2 regions of the Paenibacillus sp. PL2-23 genome follow, and region 2 is predicted to be linked to the other one. Evidence: predicted binding sites of a transcription regulator. Region 2 holds the regulator's gene; the other holds the start of a gene.
What was found. Region 2 encodes CtsR, which represses protease genes until heat stress. Its sites were predicted from a motif close to ATGGTCAATAAAGGTCAAACA; they were not measured.
Positions count from the first base shown of each region.

Region 1: the regulator CtsR is predicted to act here: its motif matches at 1,519-1,539, upstream of clpP (ATP-dependent Clp endopeptidase proteolytic subunit ClpP).

Region 1 is NZ_CP162129.1:812,209-815,622, reverse strand. Features, by position in the region: gene AB1S56_RS03520 (sugar-binding domain-containing protein) at 1-503, opposite strand, end outside; tRNA gene AB1S56_RS03515 (tRNA-Arg) at 721-795, shown strand; gene clpP (ATP-dependent Clp endopeptidase proteolytic subunit ClpP) at 1,694-2,275, shown strand; gene AB1S56_RS03505 (HPr family phosphocarrier protein) at 2,811-3,080, opposite strand; gene whiA (DNA-binding protein WhiA) at 3,175-3,414, opposite strand, start outside.
Region 2 is NZ_CP162129.1:5,122,085-5,125,498, reverse strand. Features, by position in the region: gene AB1S56_RS22795 (YitT family protein) at 1-84, opposite strand, end outside; gene AB1S56_RS22790 (Lrp/AsnC family transcriptional regulator) at 241-678, shown strand; gene AB1S56_RS22785 (DUF3221 domain-containing protein) at 756-1,127, shown strand; gene AB1S56_RS22780 (CtsR family transcriptional regulator) at 1,571-2,032, shown strand; gene AB1S56_RS22775 (UvrB/UvrC motif-containing protein) at 2,050-2,571, shown strand; gene AB1S56_RS22770 (protein arginine kinase) at 2,626-3,414, shown strand, end outside.

The DNA of each region.
Region 1 (3,414 bases), 1.2 Mb from region 2:
TCCTTCATCGCCGGGGTTGGCGTCAACTGATTCGCTACGTGCGACAGGGTTGTACCGCCTGTTATAGCCACCACATCGCGGGGATGAATCTTCAACCTGAGCACCTGGCAGGCTGCGCGACCAAGCTCCCGCTTCGTCTGTACCGACGTTTCGGAATCGCCCTGCACAATAACAACCTGGGATAGACCGAACGCTGCGCGAAGCCTCTCCTCCAGCTCGGACAAGCCGAACATCGACTTGTAGAGCGGCTCAAGCTGCTCCAGCATGCTCCGTCCACGCTCACTGATTCGCATTCCTGCGGAGTCAATCTCCAACAGGCCTTGCTCTTTCAAAAATTCGGTTTCCGCCCGGAGCACCCTCTCCGTCATATCCAGCGCGTTCGCCAGCGTCCGACGTCCGATTGTGTCCGATAGCATGACCTGATGCAGGATCATATACCGCTTCCGCATGACCTCCAGAAGATCCGGCACAAGCTGCTGCTGCAGTTCAATGAGCTCTCGCATCTTCCTTCACTCCATCAGTCAACTGGGACTGAATACGTCCCATATGTTCCTTTTTAGTCCCACTTCTATATTACTGGAATTGCGCCTTCCCCGCAAGTGCCCCAGCACATATGAAAGCGATTACTGTCACGATTTTCACAATTTTAATTTTGCTTACCCGCTTGCTTTCATCCGCCGAATGTCATATAATCATTTTTGCTACTGTTTTTTTGTTTATGCGCCCGTGGTCCAATGGATATGACGTAGGCCTCCGGAGCCTGAGATCTAGGTTCGATTCCTAGCGGGCGCGCCAACTTAACGAATACGTACAGCCGTTCAGCGAAAAAAGCTGAGCGGCTTTTTTGTAGGCATTTTACATAAGCAATCTTATACACAGCTATCTACACAAGTTAATCCAATAATAATTGTTGCGTTAGACGTGTGACTATCGATGGACGGGAGGGCTGGTGCGGTGTGGCTATCAGGGGGGGCGGGAGGGCTGGTGGGCTCCATAGCCTCACGTGGGATCGTTATCGGACCTCAATTGCAGCTAATTAGCGCAATAACGATCTGACGTGTGGCTATCGCGGGCCGGGAGGGCTGGTAAGGCTCCATAACCACACGTGGGATCGTTATCGGATCTCAACTGCAGCTCATTAGCCCAATAACGATCTGACGTGTGGCTATCGATGGACGGTAGGGCTGGTGCGGCTCCATAAACACACGTGGGATCGCTATCGCATCTCAATTGCAGCTAATTAGCGCAACAACGATCTGACGTGTGGCTATCGATGGACGGTAGGGCTGGTGCGGCTCCATAACCACACGTGGGATCGCTATCAGATCTTCATCGCAGCTATTTAGCGCAATAACGAACTGACGTGTGGCTATCGATGGACGGTAGGGCTGGTGCGGCTCCATAACCACACGTGGGATCGCTATCAGATCTTCATCGCAGCTATTTAGCGCAATAACGATCAGACGTGTGGCTATCGGGGGAGAACCCCCCATTGCCTGTATTTTAGAAGAAGGATATTCTTTGACCATCTTTGACTTTTTCGTTTGAATGGGCTATTATAGGGATACACTTTTTGGAGTGGAAACTTGCGGATATACGCTTGCTTTCGAAGCTGCGTTTGCTTCGCAAACACTAAGCCTATGCTTTCGAAGCCTCGTTTGCTTCGCAAACACTTAAGGAGGATTGGTTAAGAATGAATTTTGTGCCTATGGTAATCGAGCAAAGCAACCGCGGGGAACGTTCGTACGACATTTACTCCCGCCTGCTGAAGGACCGCATTATCTTCCTTGGTTCAGGTGTGAATGACGTGGTGGCCAATTCCATCATCGCTCAGATGCTGTTCCTTGCTGCTGAGGATCCGGACAAAGACATTTCCTTGTACATCAACAGCCCCGGCGGCTCCATTACAGCCGGCATGGCTATCTACGATACGATGCAATACATCAAGCCGGACGTGTCGACGATCTGCGTAGGTATGGCCGCATCAATGGGCGCATTCCTGCTGACTGCAGGCGCGAAGGGCAAACGTTACGCGCTCCCGAACAGCGAAGTGATGATTCACCAGCCGCTCGGCGGAGCCGAAGGCCAAGCAAGCGACATTGAGATCCGCGCACGCCGCATCCTGAAGATGCGCGACAAGCTCAACCATATCCTGGCGGAGCGTTCCGGCCAGCCGCTTAGCCGCATTGAGCAGGACACCGATCGCGACTACTTCATGAGCGCTGCTGAAGCCAAGGAATACGGTCTCGTCGATAAAGTTATCGAGAAGGTATAAGCTTCTCTTCTCACCAGCCGTCATCCTGGGATGACGGTTTTTTTATGCGTGCAGCCTCACATGGGATGGATGCAAACACTTATTCTTGGATGTTAGCCTGATTGAAGTTAGATCCCGTCGCTCCCAGCACCAATCCTGATATCTGAACGATCTTTCGTTCAAATTCCCTTCACATCGGGCACATCCGCACCATTTTAGACGATATTTCGTTCAAAGCGCCTCACTTCGTGCTCCTGCACCAGTTATTTGAACGATATTTCGTTCAAAACCACACACATACAGTTACTTGGTCCAGCTTTTGAACGATATTTCGTTCAATCTGCCTCACTCCCAGCCCGCGCGGCACTTATTTGAACGATTTTTCGTTCAAATCCCCTCACATCAAGCTACTCACACCCCATCCCAACTCCGTTCAGCACACAAAAAATACGCCGTTCGGCACACCCGAACCGCGCATCTATACCTGCCCTGCCAACTAAAAAAGGAAGCCCGCATGACCCGTCAGCCGGCGTCGTTACTGAGCTTCCTTCGTTGGTTATTGGTTCTCCAGCTCTTCCTTGCTGACGAGTGAGACTAAAGCGTTTACAGCCTGCTCCGAGTCCGATCCGTCCGCACTTATCGAAATTTCAGTACCTGAGCTGATCGCCAAGCTCATGATACCCATAATCGATTTCGCGTTTACTTTCTTATCGTCCTTCTCTACGAATACCTCGGAGGAGAATTTGTTCGCTTCTTGAACGAATAGCGCTGCTGGTCTCGCATGAAGCCCCGTCTTCAAACGAACGACAACCGGAAGCCTTGTCATGGAAATCATACCCCCTATATTTTACTCATACGTGAACATCCACGGAAAAAATAAGCCAATTACAATTTATTATATCATTATACAAGTCTTTGCACTAGGCAAAAGTTGTCCCACTCCGGATTTTTTCAGCTAATTCGTCAATTTTGCGGAGCCGGTGATTAACCCCTGATTTACTGACCTTGCCCCGCAGCATCTCGCCTACCTCGGTCAGGTTCAGATCGGGATGCTGAAGCCGGATCTCAGCGACTTCCCGCAGCTTATCCGGCAGGCTTTCAAGCCCGACTTCCTTCTGCAGCAGCTTAATATTGTCGATCTGCCGCACCGCCGCGCCAAT
Region 2 (3,414 bases):
ACCCGCAGTGAGGAAGCAGCCTATTACAGTTTGAATCCATTTCCTTAATATAACCTTCATTTTGGTTCCTGTGAGAAGCAGCATTTTGTAAGCACCACCTAGATGTTCATGATATATTCTAGAATACAGGAGTCGAATTGATGGATATATGTTAAACTGAATCAAATCCATGTTAATATAGATAACATTGAATGGAATTCATAGGTTTACTCATCAAATTGAAAGAGGTGGCTTGAACGGATGGACCAACTGGATCGAACACTGCTGGAGCTGCTTCAGGGGGATGGGCGCATGACCGTCAGCGAGCTCTCCAAACGGTTGGCGCTAAGCCGCCCCAGCGTGTCGGAGCGATTGCTGCGCTTGCAGGAGAAGGGCGTGATTACGGGCTTCGGTGCCCGAGTATCGCCTGCAGCAGTGGGGCGCAATATTGGGCTGATTATTCAAATGAGCGAGCTGAAGGTATCGCCACACGAATTCGAGAAACGAATCATATTGGATGATGATATACTGGAATGCCATCGGGTCACGGGGACGGTCAGTTATATGCTGAAGGCGGCTGTAACCGGCATGGATGCGTTAAGCACGCTTGTCGAGAGGCTGTTGCCCTATGGTAACGTGAATACATCAGTCATCCTCTCCTCCCCTGTTCTGGATCGGAAGGTGCTGCCGAAGGAGTAGTCGATTAAACGTGTTTCATTCCTAACGCTTGAGGGTACTCGAAGGTAATAACAGTACTTGCGAGGGGGAAATGAGACATGAGAAATCGGAACGCGGTTATTGCTATTGTAGGAGTAAGCATGCTTGTGGGCTGCTCGGCGGATGAGCAGGCGGCTGAGGGCTGGGATTATGAGACGGGACGCGTTATCGCGGTTAATGATGACCGTGTGCTCGTGGCTGAAAGTGCGGATGTGACAGACGTGGATTGGACGGATGGAGAACAGACGGCCGACGAGCTGCTGACAGCTCTGAATCCAGACGCCATCTGGCTGACTGTGACTGATCCCTCCGATCTGGAAGGTCTGAAGACAGGTGATGAGGTGCAGGTCGTGCTGGATGGCGAGGTAGAGGAGTCCTATCCGGCGGAGGCCAAGGCCGAGAAAATTACGGTGCTGGAGTCGGCGGAGTGAGTGTTATAGGTTATAGACTACAATATCTGATTTGCAGAACGCGGATTCCTTGAGAATACCGCGTTTTTTCCTGTAAAGTCTTAACAATGAAGGGGAAAACGCTAAGCTGAGCGAATAGGAAGCATATCTTACAAGTAAGCTGCTAGGAGTGAAGCGGTGCATGAAGCTGAAGGAACAACGTCGACGGAGGTATAAATGAAGCGGCGGCGCATCACCCTAATAAGAGGTGTCATGCGTCGTTTTATTTTGCTTGCGGGAGGGTGAACCTTGTCTCGGCAGTCTCGTCTGGCGGAGGTTTCTAAATGTTCTGAAAATTTAATTAACAACTTATTGACCTTGCGAATATTTTGCGTATAATAAAATTAAAGTCAAAGAAAGTCAAAGTCAATTGAGGGTAGAAATGGCTTTCCTTCCTTTGGCGAAGACTCAGGGAGGTTGGTGATTTGCGTAACATTTCCGATCTCATTGAACAGTACCTGAAGCAAATGCTGGACTGCAGCGAAGAAGGCGCCGTCGAAATTCAGCGCAACGAATTGGCCGACAAGTTCTCCTGCGTGCCTTCCCAGATCAATTATGTGATCAGCACCCGGTTCACGCTGGAGAAAGGATACATGGTTGAAAGCAAGCGGGGAGGCGGAGGCTATATTCGAATCCAGCGCGTCGACCTGCCGGCTCTGAAGACGATTCAGTACCATATCGAGCAGACCATCGGGAACAGCGTGGACCAGGGGGCAGCGGAAGGGCTGATCTATCAGCTGCAGGAGGCGGGGCTCATCGCGAAGCGGGAAGCGGGACTGCTGCGGGCGGCTATCCACCGCGATACCATTGCCGTCATGCTTCCGATGCGGGACGAGCTGCGCGCGAGACTGCTGCGGGCGATGCTCATATCCCTGCTGGTCAAATAGGAAGGAGGAACCAGGCTTTGTTCTGCCAAGAATGCGGCAAGAGGCCGGCTACACTTCATTTTACGAAAATTGTGAATGGCGATAAGACGGAATTTCATATCTGCGAAAGCTGCGCGAGGGAGAAGGGCGAGGGCATACCCGGCACGCCGAACAGCTTCTCGATCCACAGCTTACTGTCGGGCCTGCTGGACTTCAATTCACCGGGTGGCGCGACGCACAGCCATGCTCCACCTCAGCCGGTTCGCTGCGAGGCGTGCGGCTTGACCTATGCGCAATTCAGCAAGATTGGCAGGTTTGGCTGCAGCTCCTGCTATACGGCGTTCGCCGATCGGCTGGATCCGCTACTGAAGCGGGTGCACAGCAGCACGACCCACAGCGGCAAGATACCGAAGCGCTCGGGCAGCGAAATCCAGTGCAAGCGGGAGATCGAGCAGCTGCGCAGGGACCTGCAGGCTTACATTGAGCGGGAGGAGTTCGAGAACGCGGCTGAGCTGCGGGATCGCATCCGCGAATTGGAACGAAAGCTTACCGAGCTCTAGCCTCAGCGTCTAACCTAACTTTAAGCTTAAGGCGGCAGTAAAGGAGTGAGTCTGTTGACGAAGCATCGATTCTCGGAGGATGCGCTTAGCGATTGGATGCGGGGTACAGGTCCCGATTCCGACGTGGTCATAAGCAGCAGAGTGCGGATTGCCCGCAACCTGCGTCATCAGCCGTTCCCGATGCTGGCAACGAGCCAGCAGGCGGAGGCGGTGCTGAACCGGCTGGCGGAGGTGAGCAGGTCGGGGAAGCTGGATACTTACGGACCCTTCGACACCATCCTGCTCTCCGAGCTAAGCGAGCTTGACAAGCGGGTGCTGGTGGAGAAGCATCTGATCAGCCCGAATCTGGCGAACGAGTCGCGCGCAGGCGCCGTTGTGCTCAGCGGCAACGAATCCGTCAGCATTATGATTAACGAAGAAGACCATCTGCGCATCCAATGTTTATATCCCGGATTTCAAATCGGAGAAGCGTGGGCATTGGCAAGCGGAATTGACGATATATATGAGGAAGCCGCGGATTACGCCTTCGATGAGAAGCGGGGCTACTTGACCACTTGTCCCACCAACGTCGGCACGGGGATCAGGGCGTCGGTGATGATGCATCTGCCGGCGCTGGTATTGACGCAGCAGATTAATCGCATCCTGTCGGCTGTTACACAGGTGGGATTAGCGGTTAGAGGATTGTATGGGGAAGGCAGCGAGGCGCTGGGCAACCTGTTCCAAATCTCCAATCAGATTACGCTTGGGCAATCTGAGGACGAGATTATCGAGAACCTGTACGGCGTCGCGCGGCAAATTATCGAACATGAGAGGGCGGCGCGCAAGCGGCTGCTGGAGGAGTCG